Regions from separate parts of the Kutzneria chonburiensis genome, predicted to be linked through region 2. Evidence: riboswitches for the same ligand, from Rfam matches in the RefSeq annotation. Region 2 holds a riboswitch; the other holds the start of a gene.
The links. A riboswitch is a leader RNA that binds a small molecule or an ion and turns the genes downstream of it on or off. The one in region 2 is predicted to bind ZMP and ZTP.

Region 1 (10,449 bases), 680 kb from region 2:
GTCGGCCAGCACGTAGCCGCCCTTGGCCACGCCGTCGACGTCGGTGCCCTCCAGCACCGGCAGGTTCTGCCGGCTCAGGGCCAGACCCGTCGGGTGGTCGTGCCGCTTGACCAGCGCCTGCCACGCGAACGAGGTCTCGTTGGCGTCGCCGGGGCGGACGAAGGCCAGGCCCGGGATCGCCCGCAGCGCCGCGTAGTGCTCGACCGGCTGGTGGGTCGGGCCGTCCTCGCCGAGGCCGATCGAGTCGTGCGTCCACACGTAGGTGACCGGGATGCCCATCAGCGCGGCCAGGCGCACCGCCGGGCGCATGTAGTCGCTGAAGACGAGGAAGGTGCCGCCGTACGGGCGGGTCGGGCCGTGCAGGGCGATGCCGTTGAGGATCATGCCCATGGCGTGCTCGCGGATGCCGAAGTGCAGCGTGCGGCCGTACGGGTTGGCGTTCCACGTGCTGGTGGAGATGGACGTCGGGCCGAACGAGTCGGCGCCCTTGATCGTGGTGAGGTTGCTCTCGGCCAGGTCGGCCGAGCCGCCCCACAGCTCCGGCAGCGCCTCGCCCAGCGCCGACAGCACCTCGCTGGACGCCTTGCGGGTGGCAACGCCCTTGGGGTCCGGGGTCCACGTCGGCAGCTTCTCGGCCCAGCCGGCCGGCAGCTCCCGCGCGGTCAGCCGGTCGAGCAGCGCCTTGCGCTCCGGGTTGGCCGCCGCCCACACGTCGAAGGACTTCTGCCACTCGACGTGGGCCGCGTTGCCGCGCTCGACGGCCTTGCGGGTGTGCGCGAGCACCTCGTCGGCGATCGGGAACTTCACCTCGGGGTCGAAACCGAGGATCTTCTTGATCTCGACGATCTCGTCCTCGCCCAGCGCGGCGCCGTGCGCCTTGCCGGTGTTCATCTTGGTCGGCGCCGGGAAGCCGATGATCGTGCGCAGCACGATGATCGAGGGCCGCGCGGTCTCGGCGTTCGCCGCCTCGAGCGCGTCCAGCAGCCCCTGCACGTTCTCGCCGCTCTCGACGACCTGCACGTGCCAGCCGTAGGCCTCGTAGCGCTTGGCCGTGTCCTCGGACAGCGCGATCGTGGTGTCGTCCTCGATCGAGATCTTGTTGTCGTCGTAGATCAGCGTGAGGTTGCCCAGCTGCTGCGTGCCGGCAAGCGAGGACGCCTCGGAGGTGACGCCCTCCTCGATGTCACCGTCGGAGGCGATCACGTAGACGTGGTGGTCGAACGGGCTCTGCCCGGGCGCCGCGTCCGGGTCGAACAGGCCGCGCTCGCGGCGGGCCGCCATGGCCATGCCGACCGCGGCGGCCAGGCCGCTGCCCAGCGGGCCGGTGGTGATCTCCACACCGGCGGTGTGGTGCACCTCGGGGTGGCCGGGGGTCTTGGAGCCCCACGTCCGCAGCGCCTTGATGTCGTCCAGCTCGAGGCCGTAGCCGGCCAGGAACAGCTGGAGGTACAGGGTCAGGCTGGAGTGCCCCGCCGACAGCACGAACCGGTCCCGGCCCAGCCAGTGCGGGTCGGTCGGGTCGTGCTTCATGACCCGCTGGAACAGGGTGTACGCGGCCGGGGCCAGGCTCATCGCGGTGCCGGGGTGGCCGTTGCCGGCCTTCTGCACGGCGTCGGCCGCCAGCACCCGGATGGTGTCAACCGCGCGCTTGTCCAGCTCGGTCCAGTCCTTGGGCAGATGGGCGGTGGTCAGCCGGGTGACTTCGTCGGTGTCGGACACGGACCTGAGCTCCCACTCTTCACGTCAGGCAGGTGGGGGTGTGGCGGCGCTGGTCGAACGGCTCTTGATCGATACCGTAAGCCGACCGTGCCCAGCCCCTCCCGCTCGCTTCGCTCGTCGTCGGCAAGCCTAGTCCCGACGTCTCGAATATGTGATCTCAACATGGCTGAGTGAGTCGTGACGGACCTCGCAACGACCCCACAAGAGCGCGTCGGCGGCACGCGGTTACGATTCATGCGATCGGTGGGACGCCCGCCGGTCCCCATTCTTGTCAACTGTCCGATTCGAGGAGCGAGATGCCGCCGGTGAGCCCCGCCAAGGGAATGCCTGGCAGCACCGCCGTCGACGCCACCACCACATCCGGTCGCTCCGTGCGCGCCGTGCTCGGGGCCTACATCGCCCTGATGAAACCGCGCGTGATCGAACTGCTGCTGGTGACGACGATCCCAGCGATGTTGCTCGCACAGCGTGGAATTCCGTCGGTGTGGCTGGTGTTGGCCACCCTGCTCGGCGGCACCATGGCCGCCGGCAGCGCCAACGCGCTCAACTGCGTCTGGGACGCCGACATCGACGCGGTGATGAAGCGCACCAAGGCCCGGCCGCTGGCCAAGCACTCGGTGCCGGTGCGCAACGCGCTGATCTTCGGGCTGGCCCTCGGCGTCGCGTCGTTCGCCTTCCTGTGGCTGACCACGAACCTGCTGTCCGCGGTGCTGGCCGTGGCCACGATCATGTTCTACGTCCTGATCTACACGATGGTGCTCAAGCGGCGCACCGCGCAGAACATCGTGTGGGGCGGGGCGGCCGGCTGCATGCCGGTGGTGATCGGCTGGTCCGCGGTGACCGGCACGGTGGGCTGGCAGCCGCTGGTCATGTTCGGCGTGATCTTCTGCTGGACTCCGCCGCATTTCTGGGCGCTGGCCATGAAGTTCAAGGACGACTACGCCGCGGTGAACGTGCCGATGCTGCCCGTGGTGGCAACTCGGGAACAGGTTTCGCGACAGATTGTCGTCTACTCCTGGGCCATGGTCGCGCTGTCGCTGCTGTTGCTGCCGGCGACCAGTTGGATCTACGGCGTGTTCGCCGTCGTGTTCGGCGCCTGGTTCCTGGTGTTCGCCCACCGTTTGCACAATGAGGTGCGGCGGGGCCAGGAGGGCAACCCGATGAAGCTGTTCCATCTCTCCAACACGTATCTGATGCTGGTGTTCGTGGCGCTGGCGGCGGACGCCGTCGTCGGCCTGCCGGTCATCGGCCTGCCGTTCTGACGGACGCACAAAAGGGCCATTCCGTTCACGGAATGGCCCTTTCGCGTGTCAGAGCGTGATGGACGGCGTGGTGAGTGACACGTCCGTGGCGCTCACGACCAGGTGGGCCGGGCCGTGGCGAAGTCCGTTGATGGTGAACCGGCCGTGCACATCGCTGCGGGTGCACAGGCGCTGGTCGTCGGTGCGCAGCTCGACGTCGTGGCTGCCGGGCGGGGAGAGCCGGCCGTCCATGCGCACCGTTCCGTCCCGGTTGACGCCGACGCTGAGGCTGATGGTCAGCTCGTCGCTGTCGAAGGTGATGCGGCCGAGGTCGTCGGAACCGGTGCGCTGCCGGCACACCGCGACCGACGGCGGGCCCAGTCTCAGGCCGTGCAGCGCGACCGCGCAGCGCACCCGCTCGACCAGGTCGGCCGGCGGCGGGTCGGCCGCCGACCACAGGTCGCGAACGGCGGCCAGGATGCGCAGGTCCAGCTCGTCGATCGGGTCGTCAGGGCGCGGGGTCATCCCCACTCTCCTTCCGGGTCGGCGATCAGCAGTTCCCGTAACTTCGCCAGGCACCGGCCGCGGGTCGGGCCGATGCTGCCGCGCGGCATACCCAGCCGGTTCGCGACCAGGCCGTAGTCCGGGCGGGGCGTGAAGGCGACCACCCGCAACAGCTGTTGGCAGCGGGTGGACAGCTGGTCGACGGCCCTCCACAGCCGTCGCCGTTCGTCGGTGGCCATGGCCCGCTCGTCCGGGCCGTCGGCCGCGTCCAGCAGGTCGGCGAACGCCTCGTCGCTGGCCACGATCTCCTGCCGGTGCGCGTCCTTGGCCCGCCACGCCTCCCGTTTCGTGGCGGTCACCAGCCAGGCCGTCAGCGCGGCCGGGGTGTGGATGTCGGCCAGCGAGCGCAGCAGGTTCAGCCAGGTCGTCTGCACCACGTCGGCGCAGTTGGCGGCGTCGAGTCCCTGGGCCCTGGCCACGTGCCAGAGCAGCGGCGTGAGCTCGACGATGAGCTGGTCCATGCCGCCGCGCGGGTCGGCGCGGGCGGCTTCGAGCAGGTCGGCGATCTGTTCGTAGCGATTGTTGGGGTCCCCGTTGCCGGAGTCCCCGCTGGTGTCCCCGTCACCCATGTCGGTCGGTGGCCTGCCCGGTCCGTGCCGCGGGTGTCCCACCATCCACCCCCTCCTCTCGTCCTTCAATCAGGGACGGCCGGGCCGGGTGGGGATACCTGGCGGTAGGTCACGAACAGGTAACGCGGCGGGCCCGTTAGGCTCGCGGACCATGCGCACTGCCGGCCTCGCGGCCCTGATCCTCGCCACCCTGCTCTCGGCGGCCGCCTGCGGCGGCTCCTCCACCGCCGGGTCCCAGACCACGTCCACCGGGCCGACCAAGACGTGCACCGCGGACGACATCCAGGTCAGCGGCGCGTTCGGCGCCAAGCCGACGATCACCCTGCCGACCACCTGCCTGCCGCCGAAGCAGCAGCTGAGCAAGGACCTCACGCCCGGCACCGGCGCCGAGGTCAAGGTCGGCGACTCCGTCGCCACCTACTACGACCTGATCACGTGGTCGGACAAGCAGGAGGTGGACTCCTCCTGGGCCCACCAGCCGTTCCAGCCGTTCCCGGTACAGCCGGTCGGGCAGGCGCCGGTCATCCAGGGCTGGAACGACGGCCTGGTCGGCATGAAGCAGGGCGGCCGGCGGCTGCTGATCATCCCGCCCGACAAGGGCTACGGCCCCGACGGCAACTCCGGCATCAAGGGCAACGAGACCCTGGTGTTCGTCGTCGACGCCGTCACGGTGACGTCGGCCTCCTGAGCTGGGAGAACGGCACCTGCGGTCCGGTCGGTTCCGGCCGGACCGTATGGTGCGCTCGTGACCGGAGACGATGAGGAGGCCGAGTTCGTCGCGGACTCGGTGGCCGAGCAGATGTACACCGTGTGCCACCAGTGCGGTGGCATCGGCGAGGTGCCCATCCCGGTGCTCGCGGTGCTGGGCGGCGTCGGCCGCACCGCCACCGCCAACCGCACGTGCCACGTGTGCGACACCAACGGCCGGCTGACCGGCATGGTGCCGCCGATCTGACGGTTGTCCACAGCCCCCGAGTTGTCCACAGGCGGCGGGTTTGCAAGATCAACTTGGGGTCGGGGCGGGTAGAATGGTGCTGGGGCGGCCACCCCAGGGAGGGCGGGGGTTTAGGATCACTCAGCGTCGCGACTGGCGTGTTGGGGTGGAATCGACCACCGGGGAGCGACTGGAAACGGTGGCGTCGCGCGCCTGGGTGTCAGCTGCCACAACCGACATGGGAGTTTGACGATGCATCAGCCCGCACTCAACGCCCTCACCGCGGCCGATCCCGAACTGGCCGGACTGGTCGAGTCCGAGGCCAAGCGGCAGCACGACAAGATCCGCCTGATCGCCTCCGAGAACTATGTCTCCACCGCCGTGCTCGAGGCCACCGGCACGGTGCTGACCAACAAGTACTCCGAGGGCTACGCCGGCAAGCGCTACTACGAGGGCCAGCAGTTCATCGACCCGATCGAGCAGCTGGCCGTGCAGCGGGCCAAGGACGTGTTCGGCGTCGAGCACGCCAACGTGCAGCCGTACTCGGGCTCGCCGGCCAACCTGGCCATCTACCTGGCCTTCCTCAAGCCGGGCGAGACCGTGATGGGCATGGGCCTGCCCTCGGGCGGCCACCTGACCCACGGCTGGACGGTGTCGGCCACCGGCAAGTGGTTCAACGCGGTCCGCTACGGCGTGACCAAGGAGACCGGCCGCGTCGACATGGACGAGGTGCGCGACCTGGCCCTGGCCGAGCGGCCGAAGGTGATCTTCTGCGGCGGCACGGCCATCCCGCGCACCATCGACTTCCCGGCCTTCGCCGAGATCGCCCGTGAGGTCGGGGCGGTGCTGGCGGCCGACATCGCGCACATCGCCGGCCTGATCGCCGGCGGCGCGCACCCGTCGCCGGTCGGCCACGCCAACGTGATCTCCACGACCACGCACAAGACGCTGCGCGGCCCCCGTGGCGCGATGCTGATGTCCGACGCCGAGCACGCCTCCGCGCTGGACAAGGCGGTCTTCCCGGGTCTGCAGGGCGGTCCGCACAACCACACCACGGCGGGTATCGCGGTGGCGCTGAAGGAAGCCGGCACCGACGACTTCCGGACGTACGCGCACACCATCGTGGCCAACGCCAAGGCGCTGGCCGAGGCGCTGGTGGAGCGGGGCTTCGACCTGGTCTCCGGCGGCACCGACAACCACCTGCTGCTGATCGACCTGACGTCCAAGAACGTGGCCGGCAAGCCGGCGGCCAAGGCGCTGGACCGGGCCGGCATCGAGCTGAACTACAACACGGTGCCGTTCGACCCGCGCAAGCCGTTCGACCCGTCCGGAATCCGCCTCGGCACGGCCGCGATCACCACCCGCGGCCTCGGCGTCGAGCAGATGCCGCAGCTGGCCACGTGGATCGACCGGGTCGTGACGGCCGCGGCCGAGGGCGACGAGTCCGTGGTCGACGCCACCGCGGCCGAGATCTCGGAGCTGCTGGCCGGCTACCCGATGCCGGGCTGGGCCTGACCACATGTCCGGGGAGTCTCTCGGCTACGCCGTGGTCGAGGGCTCGCTGGAGCGCATCACCTACGCCAACGAGGAGACCGGGTACACCGTCGCCAAGGTCGACACCGGCCGCGGCGGCGGTGACCTGCTGACCGTCGTCGGAGCACTGCTGGGCGCGCAGCCGGGGGAGAGCCTGCGGCTGCGCGGCCGGTGGGGCAGCCATCCCCAGTACGGCAAGCAGTTCCTCGTCGACTCGTACAGCACGGTGCTGCCGGCGACCGTGCAGGGCATCCGGCGCTATCTGGGTTCCGGGCTGGTCAAAGGCATCGGGCCGCGGATCGCCGACCGGATCGTGGAGCATTTCGGGCTGACCGCGTTGGACGTCATCGAGACCGACGTCGGCCGGCTGATCGAGGTGCCGGGGCTGGGACCCAAACGCACCAAGCTGATCGCCGGCGCGTGGGAGGAACAGAAGGCCATCAAGGAGGTCATGCTGTTCCTCCAGGGCGTCGGCGTGTCGACCTCGCTGGGCGTGCGGATCTACAAGACCTACCGGGACGACTCGATCCGGGTGGTCAAGGAGGAGCCGTACAAGCTGGCCGCGGATGTGTGGGGCATCGGCTTCAAGACCGCGGACGTGCTGGCCAAGGCCGTCGGCATTCCGCACGACAGTCCGCAGCGGGTCAAGGCCGGCATCCAGTTCACGCTGTCGCAGGCCTCCGATGACGGCAACTGCTTTCTGCCGCAGGATGAGTTGATCGCCAAGGCGGTGGAGATCCTGGAGGTCTCCAGCGTGTTGGTGGGGGACTGCCTGCGGGAGCTGGTTGTTGAGGAAGGGGTCGTCCGGGAGGAGATCTTCGAGGGCGACCCGGCGGCGATCTACCTGGTTCCCTTTCACCGAGCCGAAATCTCACTGGCTAATCAACTTACTCGGCTGTTGCGGTCCGATGTGGACAGACTTGACGCCTTCGCTTCGGTGGACTGGGGCAAGGCGCTGGACTGGCTGCGGCGGTCGACCGGCACGACGCTGGCCCCGGAGCAGGAGCTGGCCGTTCGGTTGGCGTTGACGGAAAAGGTCGCCGTGCTGACCGGGGGACCGGGCTGCGGCAAGAGTTTCACCGTGCGTTCCATCGTGATGCTGGCGAAAGCCAAGGGGGCCAAGGTGTTGCTGGCCGCGCCGACCGGACGGGCGGCCAAGCGGCTGGCCGAGCTGACCGGCGTGGACGCGGCGACCGTGCACCGGATGCTGGAGCTCAGGCCCGGTGGTGACGCCGCGTACGACCGTGATCGGCCGCTGGACGTCGATCTGCTGGTCGTCGACGAAGTGTCGATGCTGGACCTGTTGCTGGCCAACAAGTTGCTCAAAGCCGTGCCGCCCGGCGCGCATGTGCTGCTGGTCGGCGACGTTGATCAGCTGCCCAGCGTCGGGGCCGGCGAGGTGCTGCGGGACCTGTTGGCGGCCGAGCCCGTGCCGCGGGTCCGGCTGACCCAGATCTTCCGGCAGGCCCAGCAGTCCGGTGTCGTCACCAACGCGCACCTGATCAACTCCGGCCGTCAGCCCGTGACCGACGGCCTGCCCGACTTCTTCCTGTTCGCCGAGGACGACACCGAGACCGTCGCGTCGCTGACCGTCGACGTCGTCGCCAACCGCATCCCGCGCAAGTTCGGCCTCGACCCTCGCCGTGACGTTCAGGTCCTTGCCCCCATGCACCGCGGTCCCGCCGGCGCCGGGGCGTTGAACACCTTGCTCCAGGAGGCTTTGACCCCGTCCAAGCCCAACCTGCCCGAGCGCCGCTTCGGCGGCCGCGTGTTCCGGGTGGGTGACAAGGTCACCCAGATCCGCAACAACTACGACAAGGGCGTCGCCGGCGTCTTCAACGGCACCGTCGGCGTGGTGACCGCGCTGTCGGCCGAGGAACAGACCCTCACCGTGCGGACCGACGAGGACGAGGACGTCGACTACGAGTTCGGCGAACTGGACGAATTGGTCCATGCCTACGCCATCACCATCCACCGCTCGCAGGGCAGCGAGTACCCGTGCGTGGTCATCCCCATCACCACCAGCGCGTGGATGATGTTGCAGCGCAACCTGCTCTACACCGCCGTCACCCGGGCCAAGAAGCTCGTCGTGCTCGTCGGCTCCCGCCGCGCCATCCAGCAGGCCGTCCGCACCCCGTCCACCGGCCGCCGCTACACCGCCTTGGCCCACCGCATCCGCACGGCCTGAGCACGGGTCAGGCCGGGGTAGGGCCCGTCGAGCGGCGGATGCTCAGCGACAGCGGGGCGGTGACGTGGGTGGGGGCGGTGCCGTCGATGTCGGCGAGCAGGGCCTGGACGGCCAGACGGCCGAGGTCCTCGGCGGGGATGGCGACGGAGGTGGCCTCGGGGGCGAGGTAGCGGGCGAGGTCGACGTCGTTGAAGCCGATGAGCGAGAGGTCGGCGGGGATGGCGACGTGGAGCTGGGCGCAGGCCCGGTAGAGGGCGGCGACGAGGATGTCGTCGTCGCAGAAGATGGCGGTGACGGGGGTGCGGCGCAGGAAGCGGGCGGCGGCGGTGGTGGCCTCGGTGATGGAGAAGGGCGAGCGGTAGCGCGCCGCCGGGGGAAGGCCGAGGCGGGAGAGCTCGGCGGCGAGGTGGTGCTCGCGGAGCTGGAAGGTGCTGCGCCGGAGATCGGCCTGGGCGTGGCCGATGTGGCGGTGGCCGAGGTCGGCGAGGTGGGTGACGACGTCGCGCATGGCGGCGGCAATGTCGATGTCGACGGACGAGCGGCCGGCGGGGTCGGGGCACTCGATGAAGACGACGGAGTCGAGGTCGGCGGCCAGACGGGCGGTGACGGGGGCGGGCTCGGCGTAGACGATGGCGCCGGCGAACAGGCCGACGCGGCTCATGTCGACCAGGCGGTCGGTCCAGGCCGGGTCGGCGGCGGTGTCGACGAGCAGCACGGCCAGGTCGGACTCGCGGGCGGCCTGCTCGGCGCCGAGCAGCACGCGGGCGAAGTACGGATTGCGCACGTCGGGCACGGCGAGGGCGAGCACCTGGGGCCGGCCGCCGCGAAGCACCCGGGCGGGGCCGGAGGGCACGTAGCCGAGCTCGGCGGCGGTGGACTCGACCAGCTCGCGGGTGCGGTCGGAGACGCGGCCGGCGGCCCGGCCCGAGAACACCAGGGACACGGTGGTCTGCGAGACGCCGGCGGCCCGGGCCACGTCGACGCTGGTCACGGACCTACGTCTGGTCAACGGTGTGTCCTCCTCGGCGAGCCCGTGCTAGCTTGCCACGTACTACGTAGTACCCAACGTGAGGACCCGCCATGACGGCCACCCGGATCGACTGGACGCGCGAGCACTGCCGGCTGCTGCACAGGATCCGGGAGGAGTTTGCCCGGACCCGCCCGTTCGAAGGCCGGACCATCGGCACCGGCATCCACATCGAGGCCAAGACGGTGGCGCTGCTGACCACGCTGCGCGCGGGCGGCGCGGCGGTGGTGGCGACCGGCAACCTGAACAGCACCCAGCCCGAGGCGGTCGAGGCGCTCCGGGCCGAGGGCGTCACGGTGATCGGCGAGCCGACCAAGGACGAGCACGAGCACCGCGGCTACCAGCGCCAGCTGCTGGCCACCCGCCCGGACCTGATCTTGGACAACGGCGGCGACCTGTTCGCGCAGTATCTCGACGACCCGTACCCGGGGCTGCTGGGCGGGACCGAGGAGACGACCTCGGGCCGGATGCGCCTCGCCCCGTTGCGGGACAAGCTGAACCGGCCGATCCTGGTGATCAACGACAGCCCGATCAAGCAGTTCGCCGAGAACCAGCACGCCGTCGGTCAGAGCACGCTGGAGTCGTTGCTGCGCTTGACGAATCGGGCAACTAACGGTCTGCGCGTTACTGTCTTCGGCTACGGCGCCTGCGGCCGTGGCGTCGCCGACAACTTC
Region 2 (10,449 bases):
CGCCGCAAAGGCGTCGTCGTCCACGGCCCAGGAGTCCTTCTCGTGCAACCGACGCCGCATGGCCTCCAGCGATCGCCCCGGCAGCCGCGACTGCGAGGCAAGCTCGGCTTTGGACAACGAAGCCAGCTCCAGCGCGTCGGTGAGCCACGTCGTCAGCTCGGCCGCCACGGTCGCGTGCTGCAACACGCCGACCCGGTGGAAGTCCTCGACGTCGTGGATGGCGTACGCGATGTCGTCGGAAGTGTCCATAACGGACGCTTCCACGGTCTGCTGCCAGTCCTCGACACGCCCGTGGAACGGGGCCCGCGACTGCTCGAAGTCGTCGAGTTCCGTGACGTAGGCGGAGAACTTGGCCGAGCCACTGCCAACGGCCTCCGGCGGCTCCGACGCGCCGCGCGGCGGGATCCGCAGCGTGCGCGGATGCGGCGAGGGATGGGAAAGCCGCGTCCACGGGTACTTCAGCAGCGCGGCCCGCACGGCGACGGTCAGATCGAGACCGACGGCCGCCGGCCCGCGCACGTCCGTGGTCGTCACGATACGGAACGACTGCGCGTTGCCCTCGAAGCCGTCGGCCAGCCCGAACCGGTTGCGGGCGATGCGGTCCAGCACCTGCTCGCCGAGATGCCCGAACGGCGGGTGCCCGAGGTCGTGGGCCAGGCTGGCTGCCTCGGCCACGTCCGGGTCGCAGCCGCCGAGCTTGTCCAGCACGGCGGCGGTGTCGCCGCGGGCGGTCAGCCGCTCGGCGATGGCCCGCGCCACCTGCGCCACCTTCAGGCTGTGCGTGAGCCGGTTGTGCAGCAGCAGGCCGGAGCCGGTAGGGCTGATCACCTGGGTCACGCCGCCGAGCCGGGCGAAGAACGGCGAGCTGGCGACCCGGTCCCGGTCGGCCCGGAACGGGCTGGCGGCCAGGTCGGCCGAGGAATCGGAGAATCGGCGGTGCGCTCGCAGGTCGTGCATGCGTGTGACGTTAGCCTGGACGGGTGGTCGACGTCCTGGTGGTCGGGGCCGGACCGGCCGGGTCCGCCCTGGCGGCCGCCTGCACGGACCTCGGTCTCAGCACGACACTCGTGGACCGGAACCCGGAAAGGCCCTGGCGGCACACCTATGGGGCCTGGGCGCACGAGCTGCCACCGCTCCCCCACGACGCCATCGCCGCCCGCGCCACGACCGTCAAGGCGTTCGCCCTCACCGAGCACCGCCTCGACGGCGAGTACGTGGTGCTGCACAACGAGAATCTGCGCCGGCATCTGTCCCGTCCGGACATCGAGACCATCGCCGGCCGGGCCGCCGACATCACGCCCACGACCGCAACGATCAACGGCCGGACGATCACCGCCGGCATCGTGGTCGACGCGAGTGGGCCGCCGCGCGGCCGGTACGCCGAGCAGACCGCCGTCGGCGTCACGCTGCCGGCCGATGTGCTGGACAAAGGCGAAGCGGTTTTCATGGACTGGCGGCAGGCCGGCGACCCGCCGACCTTCTGCTACGCGCTGCCCCTCGACGACGAGCGGGTGCTGGTCGAGGAGACCTCGCTCGCGCATCTGCCCGGGCTTTCGTTCGGGCTGCTGCGCGAGCGCCTGCACCGGCGGCTGGCCGTGCACGGCTGGCCCTTGGACCGTCCGGACCACGAACGGGTGCGCTTCCCGCTCAACCCGCCCCGGCCGAGAGGTCCGCTCGTCACGTTCGGCGCGCGGGCCGCCCTGGTGCACCCGGCGACCGGCTACAGCGTGGCCACCGCGCTGACACTCGCGCCAAAAGTTGCGCATGCAATAGCCGAGACACCGACCCGGGTTCGTGACACGATCTGGTCGCCCAAGGCCAGAATGACGCACGGATTGCGACGACGGGGCCTGTCGGCATTGCTCCACCTGCCATCGACCCGCGTTCCCGAGTTTTTTGAGCTGTTTTTCCGGTTGCCCGCGGAAAAGCAACGGATCTACCTCACAGAACGTGAGAATTTCACCGGTACGGCGGCTGCGATGCTGGCGTTGTTCCGGTCAGCTCCACCCCGGTTACGCAGCGCGATTGCATTTGCCGCAACAACTCGATGAACACACAGTGAAGCCACTCGGCAATTTCACCTCGGACACGCCAGGATCGGACCGTGACCGGGTTGCTGGAGGATGTGCGCTTCGCGTTCCAGCCATTGTTCAACCTGCACACGGGTGGCGTCATCGCGATCGAAGCGCTCGCGAGGCCCGCCTCTCGTTCCGTCTACGAGCTGCTCCGCGACGCCGCGCGCGCCGGTGAGCTGCTGGAGACGGACGTTGCGCTGGCCGCCGCCGCGGTACGGGCCGCCGCCGAGCACAACAACATCGTGCCGCTGCACGTCAACGTGCTGGCCGCGACCGTGTCCAAGGCGGCCGAGTCGATCGGCCCGCTGCTGGACGCGATGCGGGAGACCGGCCGCGCGCCGGACACGCTGTGGCTGGAGGTCGGCACGCCCTTCTCCCGGCTGCGCCGGGAGAACCTGCGCAACGGCCTTGACCTGCTCCGCAGCAGCGGCTTCCACATCGCGCTGGACGGCGTCGGCGACGGCGACGTGCCGCTGTCGCTGTACACCGAGCTGACCCCCGAGATGATCAAGCTGGACCGGCGGATCGTGGCCGGCCTGCCCACCGACGCCGGCAAGGCCGCCCTGGTGCAGGCCCTGACCGTGCTGGCCGAGCACAACGGGGCGCAGCTGGTCGCCGAGGGCGTGGAGAACGAGCTCCAGCTGGCCGCCGTGCGGCGGCTGGGCTTCGGCCTGGCCCAGGGCAACCTGCTGGCCATGGCCGGCCGCCGGCCCAACGTGGAGATCACCATCGCGGCGGCGCTGACCAAGCTGCCGGAGGCCGAGCTGACCGGCCCGGTGCGCCGGGCGAGCGGTCCTCGGGTGACGGATTTCCTGCACCCCGCGACCATGCTGCCGGTGTCCGCGACGGCCGAGGAGGTCCGGTCCATCCTGGCCAACCAGGGCGCGGTCGGCGGCGTGGTGCTGGTCGACGAGAACAACCGGCCGCACTTCACCGTGGACCGCAACCGGTTCCTGCTGGCCGTCACCGGCCCGTACGGGCACGCGCTGCACGCCAAGCGGGAGGCCGCCCGGCTGGCCGACCGGCCGTACATCCTGCCCAGCGACGCCACCGCGCTGGACCTGCTGGACCTGCTGGCCAAGGCCGAACGGCAGCGGATGAACGACGAGGTCGTCATCGTCGACTCGCACGACCGCTGCCTCGGCGTCGTGCACAGCTCGGACGTGGTGCGGGGCATCGCCGAGATGAAGGTGGAGCAGGCCGCGTCGCTCAACCCGCTGACCCGGCTGCCCGGCAGCGACGCGCTGGCCCGCGAGGTGGACCGGCGCATCGCCACCCGGGAGATCTTCGCCGTGGGCTGGCTGGACGTGGACGGCTTCAAGCAGGTCAACGACTCGGCCGGGTTCGCGGCCGGCGACGACCTGATCCGGGCGATCGGCCGGGCCCTGGCCGACGCCGCCGCGGTGCTGCCGACCGTGCAGGTCGGACACGTCGGCGGCGACGACTTCGTGTTCGTCGCCGGCCTTGACGACCTGGTGCCGCTGTCCTCGGGCCAGCTCGACACCGGGCACACGGCCGGCGGCATGGCCATCTCGATGTCCTTGGCCACGTTGGTGTGTTCACCCGGCAGTGTGAGCGATTATCGCGAGGTGTCACGCCTGCTGGCGCCGTTGAAGAAGCACGCCAAGGCGCTGCGCGGGGACAGCTGGGTGCTGGGCCGGCCGGGTTCGGAGCGGATGGACGTGCTGCGCGGCGGCAACGCCGCGCCCGCGGTGCCGCCGGCGCGGCGCGGCACCGTCAGCGCCTGAATGCGTGCATGCGTCACGCCGCCGCCAAGCGGGTTAGTACTCCCCACAGCCCGGTGAAGTGCTGCCACCATCGTGAAGCTCGGACCACACCAACGCCGGACGCGCGCCTTGGTTGGTCACTCATAGCATTGCCTCGGTGACGGAACGCGACTATGTCCAGTCGGCGGCGGGAGCTTCGGTGCACACCATTGACGGAATCGAGCGGCAGCACCAGGGGAAAACGGGCCGGTTGGCCGTGCCCGCACCCAGATCGGGAGGCGGCCGGACGGGACTGACGGTCGGCGTCGAGGAGGAGTTCCTGCTGGTCGACTACCGCACCCGGCGGGTGTCGCCGCGAGCACCCCTCGTGCTCGCCGCGGCGGCCGGCCGGCTGCCCGGGCTGCAACCGGAGATCACTCAGTTCCAGGTCGAGACGGCCACCCCGATCTGCCACACGATGGCCGAGGTACGGGCGAATCTTGTTGACAGCAGGGAAAAGCTGGCCGGGACCGCGCGCCGGCAGGGATTGCGGCTGGCCGCCACCGGCACCCCCGTGCTGGGCCGGGCCGCGCCGCCGCCGCTGACCGACAGCGCCCGCTACCACCAGATGGCCGCCGAGTTCGGCGCCGTCACCGACGGGCTGTCCATCTGCGGATGTCATGTGCACGTCGGCATTCCCGGGCCGGAGGAAGGTATTCGGGCCAGCAACTACCTGCGGCCGTGGCTGCCGGTTCTGCTGGCGTTGAGCGCGAATTCCCCGTTCTGGGAGGGCCGCGACACCGGCTACGCCAGCTGGCGCTACCTGGTGTGGGCGCGGTGGCCGACGGCCGGCCCGCCGCCGGTGTTCGAGTCGGCCGAGCAGTACGAGCACGCCGTCCGGTCGCTGATGCAGGTCGGCGCGGCCATGGACCGGGCCATGGCCTACTGGGACATCCGTCTGTCGCAACAACATCCGACCATCGAGCTGCGGGTGTGCGACGTCGCCGCGACGGCCGACGAGGCGGTGCTGATCGCCGCGCTGACCCGAGCGATGGTCGCGACCGCCCTGGAGGACACCCGGCCGCCGTTGGGCATGCCGCAGCACCTGCTGCGGGCGGCCGGCTGGCGGGCCGCCCGCGACGGGCTCGACGGCAGCTGCGTCAACCCGGTCACCGGGCACACCCTGCCCACGCCCGTGCTGGTCCGGCAGCTGATCGGCCGGGTACGGCCGGCGCTGGAGGAGGCCGGCGACCTCGAACTCGTGCTGGATCTGCTGGAGTCGTTGGTGGCCAAGGGCTGTGGGGCCGCGCGGCAGCGACGCGCGTTCGGCCGCAACGGCAAGCTCACCGACGTGGTGGACCTGCTGACCGCGCAGACCGCCGGGGCCGACGACCTGGTGTGAGCCTCACTCGCCGGTCGTGCCGTCGGCGAACTCCCTGAGCACGTCCAGATGTCCCACGTGGCGCGCGGTCTCCTGCACCACGTGCGTCAGCAGCCAGCGCACGGTCTTGTCCTCGTCCTTGGTGGACCGGTCGCCGGCCGCCTTGTCCGCCAAGGCCCGCTCGGAGAGCGCCCACTGCTCCTGATACTCGGCGACCACGGATTCCGGCGTGTCCTGTTCGGACAGTCGGAAGTCGATGTCGCGATCGGGGCTCTCCCAGCGGTTGGGCAGGTCGAGGCCGCCGCCGACGATGCCCAGCCAGTAGCGCTCGACCGAGGTCAGGTGGCGGATCACGCCCATGGCGCTGAACACCGGCGAGGCCGGGAACGGCGCGGCCGCCGCGGCCGCCCGGTCGAGGCCGGCCAGCTTGTTCACGGCCGTGATGCGCAGGAAGGTCAGGAACTCGGTGAGCAGGGTCAGCTCGTCGGCGGCGTTCGTCTCGGGCCAGCGCCGCGGCAGTTCGCTCGAACTCATGTTCGATAAGGTATCATTCGGGGAGGTCGTGACTGGCGAGGGTGGGCTACCACCGGGGAGCGGCCGGATGTAGATGCGAGCGTCGACCGCCTGGGCGTCTCCGTCAGCCGAGAAGCTGAGGAGGCAGCGATGGAGTTCCGCTACGGCATCAACCCGCAGCAGGCCGCCGAGTACGACGGCGCGGCGGTCCGGATACTGAACGGGCAGCCCTCGTACATCAACATGCTGGACGCGCTCAACGCCTGGCAGCTGGTGCGGGAGGCCTCCCGGGCGCTCGGCCGGACCGTGGCCGCCTCGTTCAAGCACGTCTCCCCGGCCGGCGCCGCGCTGTCCGGGCCGATCGACCCGGTGACCGCCGACCTGTACGGCATGGACGACGTCGGCCCGGTGGCCAGCGCCTACCTGCGGGCCCGCGACGCCGACCCCAAGTCCTCCTTCGGCGACTTCGCCGCCGTGTCCGCGCCGGTCGACGCCGAGCTGGCGGCGCTGCTCAGCACCGTGGTGTGCGACGGGATCGTGGCCCCCGGCTTCGAGCCCGGCACCGTGGCGACGCTGAGCGCCAAGAAGGGCGGCCGCTTCCTCGTCGTCGAGGCCGACCCCGATTTCGAGCCGCCGCAACGGGAAACCCGCGAGGTGTTCGGCATGCGGCTGACCCAGGACCGCGATCCCCTGCCGCTGACCCGGGATCTGCTCGGTGACGGTCTGCCGTCCACCGCCGTCGACGACCTGCTGCTGGGCATGGCCGTGCTGCGCTACACGCAGTCCAACTCCGTCTGCTACGTGAAAGACGGTGCCACGCTGGGCATCGGGGCCGGTCAGCAGTCCCGTGTGGACTGCACCCGGTTGGCCGGCGGCAAGGTCGACATCTGGTGGCTGCGGCGGCATCCGGCGGTGCGAGTGCTGCTCGACGTCGCGCCCGGCACCCGTCGGCAGGATCTGGTCAACGAGCAGATCCGCTACATCGAGGAGGACCTCACCGCCGTCGAGCGGGCCGAGTGGATGGAGCGGCTGACCGGCGTCTCCTTCGTCTCCGACGGCTACCTCCCGTTCCGCGACAACGTGGACCACGCTGCCCGGCACGGGGTCAGTTACATCGCCGAGCCCGGCGGGTCCATCCGCTCCGACGACGTGGCGCAGGCCTGCCGCAAGCACGGGATCACGCTGGTGCGTACGGGATTGCGGCTGTTCCACCACTGACAAGGTGAGGAAGGGTCGAATCCTTCCCGGGTCACCCGGGAAATCCTCCCGGCCCTACCGGGGGCTCGCCCCGATGACGGCCCGGCGCGCCCCCGCATAGCTTGGTGGTGATCGAAGCCGCTACTGGGGAAGGAAAAACCAGGCATGACTGTTCGCAGCAGGATCGCCGCCACCACGGCCGCGCTGGGCCTGATCGCACTCGCGACCGCGGGCCCGGCCGCCGCCGCGCCGGCCCATCCGATGGCCTCCGGGGCCGTGCTGACGAAGGCCACCGTCTTCTTCCACACCAACAACGAGGACAAGGACGACGACACCCACGTCACGGTGACGGTCCGGGACAAGCGCGGCACGGTCGCGGCGTACACCTCCAACGACTTCGGCCACTTCGACGACAACTCGGACGCCGGGCCGTTCTCGCTCCAGGTCTCGCCCGCCCGCTGGGACGACGTGGACTTCGGCACGTCCACGGTCCGCATCGACCCGAACGGCCACGACACCTGGCGCTTCAACGTGCGCGTCGACCTGTACTTCTCCGACGGCACGCACCTGGGCACGGACGTCTCCGGCATCGAGCTCACCCAGAACCGCAAGCAGCAGACCTGGGGCGTAGCGTAAGTCGATCGACTGTGTTTGATGGCGCCGCCTCCGGCGTCGCGGCTCGACCCCTCGTGACCCCTGCCTCGCCCTTGCCGGATTTTCGCCCGCCGCATCCGGCTTGGGCGGGTAGGCGCGTCGAGTGGCGGCGGGCGAAAATCCACCAACCGTGCGAAGCAGGGGCGGGGCCGAGCGATGTTGCTGGCAAACTCGGGAACGTTCGGCGGCCGAGACTGGCCGCCGAATGTTCTCGTGGCGACGGAACGCCTGAAGCCGCCGGGGGTCGAGGTCGTCGGCACCGAGGGACTTCCCTTTGCCGATGGAAATTCTCGCTCGTGCTGAACCGCCACGGCCGTTTCGACGCGGCCGGTCTGAGTCGCGTGTTGGCCGATGGCGGCATTCTGCTCACCCAGCAGGTCGGCAGTGACGACTGCGTGGAGCTGAATCGGGCGCTCGGCGCACGGGTCTCCGACCAGCGCTGGAACCTCGACGTGGCAACGGAAGCGTTGACCGCCGCCGGGCTTCGGGTGATCGACGCCCGGGAGGAACGGCCACTGCTGCGGTTCCACGACATCGGCGCGGTTGTCTACCAGCTGCGGATGGTTCCGTGGCAGATCAAGGACTTCACCGTCGAACGCTACGACGCCGCCCTGCGCCGGCTGCATGCCCGGATCGAGGCCGAGGGCTCCCTCGCCGTCCGCACGCACCGATTCCTGGTCAGGGCCGCGAAGCCCGCTTGATGCCGGCCAGCATGCGACGCACCACCAGCCGGTGGCCGCCGGTGCCGATGACCAGGCTCCGGTAAACGAACCCGAGCGGTCCCGGGAAGGCGGCGTGGGTACGCGCCGCCAGCATCGTTCCGCCGGGCTCGTCGGTCAGGACGAAGGTCAGCTCGTAGTTCGAGTAGCGATGCCGGCCGGCCAGCCGCAGCAGCCGCTCCGGCTCCACCTCGGCGACGGTGAAGCCGGCCACCGTGCTGCCCGCTTCCAGCGCAGCGCCGGCTGCCCGCCGCGGTTCCGCGCCGACCACCGGCGCCACCGCCTTGGTCACGCGGTTGCCCTTGAACTGCTGGCCCAGCGCCCGCCACACCGCGGCCGGCGGCGCGGCCACCAGCACCCGGTGCTCGTCGATGAACGGAAGTTCCACGGTGTCACCCCTCAAAAGCCACCGGCCCCTCCGGTCGGAGGGGCCGGTGATAACACCGTTTCACAACTCTCAGACGGTGAAGCCCAAAGCACGCAACTGGTCACGGCCGTCGTCGGTGATCTTCTCCGGGCCCCACGGCGGCATCCACACCCAGTTGATGCGGAAGTCGCTGACCACGCCCCCGCCCGGGCCGCCGGTCAGGGCGGCGCGGGTCTGGTCCTCGATCACGTCGGTCAGCGGGCAGGCCGCCGAGGTCAGCGTCATGTCCAGCGTCGCGACGTTGTCGTCGTCCAGGTGGATGTCGTACACCAGGCCCAGGTCGACCACGTTGATGCCGAGCTCGGGGTCGACGACGTCACGCATCGCCTCCTCGATGTCCTCCAGCGAGGGCACATCGGCCTTGGCCGGCGCCTCGGGCAGCGCCTCGGCGGTCCGGGTCATGTCTTCCGCGGTCATGCCTGTCCTCCATCGACGACGCGGGCGACCGCGTCCTTGAAAGCCATCCAGCCGAGCAGGGCGCACTTGACGCGCGCCGGGTACTTCGCGACACCGGCGAAGGCGACGGCGTCCTCGAGGACGTCCTCGTCGGGCTCGACCTTGCCGCGGCCCTGCATGAGCTCCACGAACACGTCGAGGGTGCCGAAGGCGTCGCCGACGGTGCGGCCGATCACCAGGTCGGTGAGCACCGAGGTGGAGGCCTGGCTGATGGAGCAGCCCTGCCCGTCGTAGGAGACGTCGACCACCTTGGCCTCGGGCCCGTCGCCCTCCAGGTGCACCCGCACGGTGACCTCGTCCCCGCAGGTCGGGTTGACGTGGTGCACCTCGGCCTCGAAGGGCTCACGCAGGCCGCGGTGGTGCGGGTTCTTGTAGTGGTCCAGGATGATCTCCTGGTACATCTGCTGGAGCTGCATCAGGCGTTCACCCCGAAGAACTTCTGCGTCTCGCGCACGCCGTCGAGCAGGGCCTGCACGTCGGAGAGGTCGTTGTAGACGTAGAAGGTGGCGCGCACGGTGGCGGCGGCGTCGAGCTTGCGGTGCAGCGGCCACGCGCAGTGGTGCCCGACGCGGACCTCGATGCCGAGGCTGTCGAGGACCTGCCCGGCGTCGTGGGCGTGCACGCCCTCGACGACGAACGACACGGCGGAGCCACGGTCCACGTTCTCGGCGGGCCCGACGATGCGCACGCCGGGGATCTCGGCCAGCCCGGCCAGGGCGGCGCCGGTGAGCTCGTGCTCGTGGGCGGCGACCCGGTCCATGCCCAGCAGCCGCAGGTAGTCCACGGCCGCGCCGAGGCCGATGGCCTGCGACGTGTTGGGCACGCCGGCCTCGAACCGCTGCGGCGGCGGCGCGAAGGTCGAGCGGTCCATGAACACCTGCTCGATCATCGACCCACCGGTGATGAACGGCGGCATCGCGTTGAGCAGCTCGAACCGCCCGTACAGCACGCCGATGCCCGACGGCCCGAGCATCTTGTGCCCGGAGAAGGCGGCGAAGTCCACGCCCAGCGCCCGGAAGTCCACCGGCCCGTGCGGCACCGACTGGCAGGCGTCCAGCACGGTCAGCGCGCCGACCGACTGGGCCTTGGCCACGAGCACCGACACCGGGTTGACGGTGCCGAGCACGTTGGACTGGTGGGTGAAGGCGAAGACCTTGGTGCGCGGCGTGATCACGTCGTCCAGGTCGGACAGATCGAGCCGGCCGTCGGCCGTGACGGACAACCACTTCAGGGTGGCCCCGGTGCGCAGCGCCAACTGCTGCCACGGCAGCAGGTTGGCGTGGTGCTCCATCTCGGTCACGACGATCTCGTCGCCCGGGCC

Region 1: another riboswitch for ZMP and ZTP. It lies ahead of glyA (serine hydroxymethyltransferase); the one in region 2 lies ahead of M3Q35_RS05210 (5-aminoimidazole-4-carboxamide ribonucleotide transformylase).

Annotation. Positions count from the first base shown of each region.
Region 1 is NZ_CP097263.1:415,256-425,704, forward strand. It holds gene tkt (transketolase) at 1-1,719, opposite strand, end outside; gene M3Q35_RS02105 (heme o synthase) at 2,043-2,981, shown strand; gene M3Q35_RS02110 (hypothetical protein) at 3,030-3,485, opposite strand; gene M3Q35_RS02115 (RNA polymerase sigma factor) at 3,482-4,138, opposite strand; gene M3Q35_RS02120 (FKBP-type peptidyl-prolyl cis-trans isomerase) at 4,245-4,781, shown strand; gene M3Q35_RS02125 (hypothetical protein) at 4,839-5,048, shown strand; ZMP/ZTP riboswitch at 5,167-5,253, shown strand; gene glyA (serine hydroxymethyltransferase) at 5,280-6,542, shown strand; gene recD2 (SF1B family DNA helicase RecD2) at 6,547-8,748, shown strand; gene M3Q35_RS02140 (LacI family DNA-binding transcriptional regulator) at 8,756-9,757, opposite strand; gene M3Q35_RS02145 (adenosylhomocysteinase) at 9,829-10,449, shown strand, end outside.
Region 2 is NZ_CP097263.1:1,094,496-1,104,944, reverse strand. It holds partial or broken gene M3Q35_RS05235 (deoxyguanosinetriphosphate triphosphohydrolase family protein) at 1-957, opposite strand, end outside; gene M3Q35_RS05230 (lycopene cyclase family protein) at 981-2,051, shown strand; gene M3Q35_RS05225 (GGDEF domain-containing protein) at 2,105-3,823, shown strand; gene M3Q35_RS05220 (carboxylate-amine ligase) at 3,960-5,183, shown strand; gene M3Q35_RS05215 (mycothiol transferase) at 5,187-5,696, opposite strand; ZMP/ZTP riboswitch at 5,715-5,799, shown strand; gene M3Q35_RS05210 (5-aminoimidazole-4-carboxamide ribonucleotide transformylase) at 5,826-6,893, shown strand; gene M3Q35_RS05205 (hypothetical protein) at 7,038-7,508, shown strand; gene M3Q35_RS05200 (hypothetical protein) at 7,823-8,227, shown strand; gene M3Q35_RS05195 (SRPBCC family protein) at 8,205-8,633, opposite strand; gene M3Q35_RS05190 (metal-sulfur cluster assembly factor) at 8,703-9,089, opposite strand; gene sufU (Fe-S cluster assembly sulfur transfer protein SufU) at 9,086-9,544, opposite strand; gene M3Q35_RS05180 (cysteine desulfurase) at 9,544-10,449, opposite strand, start outside.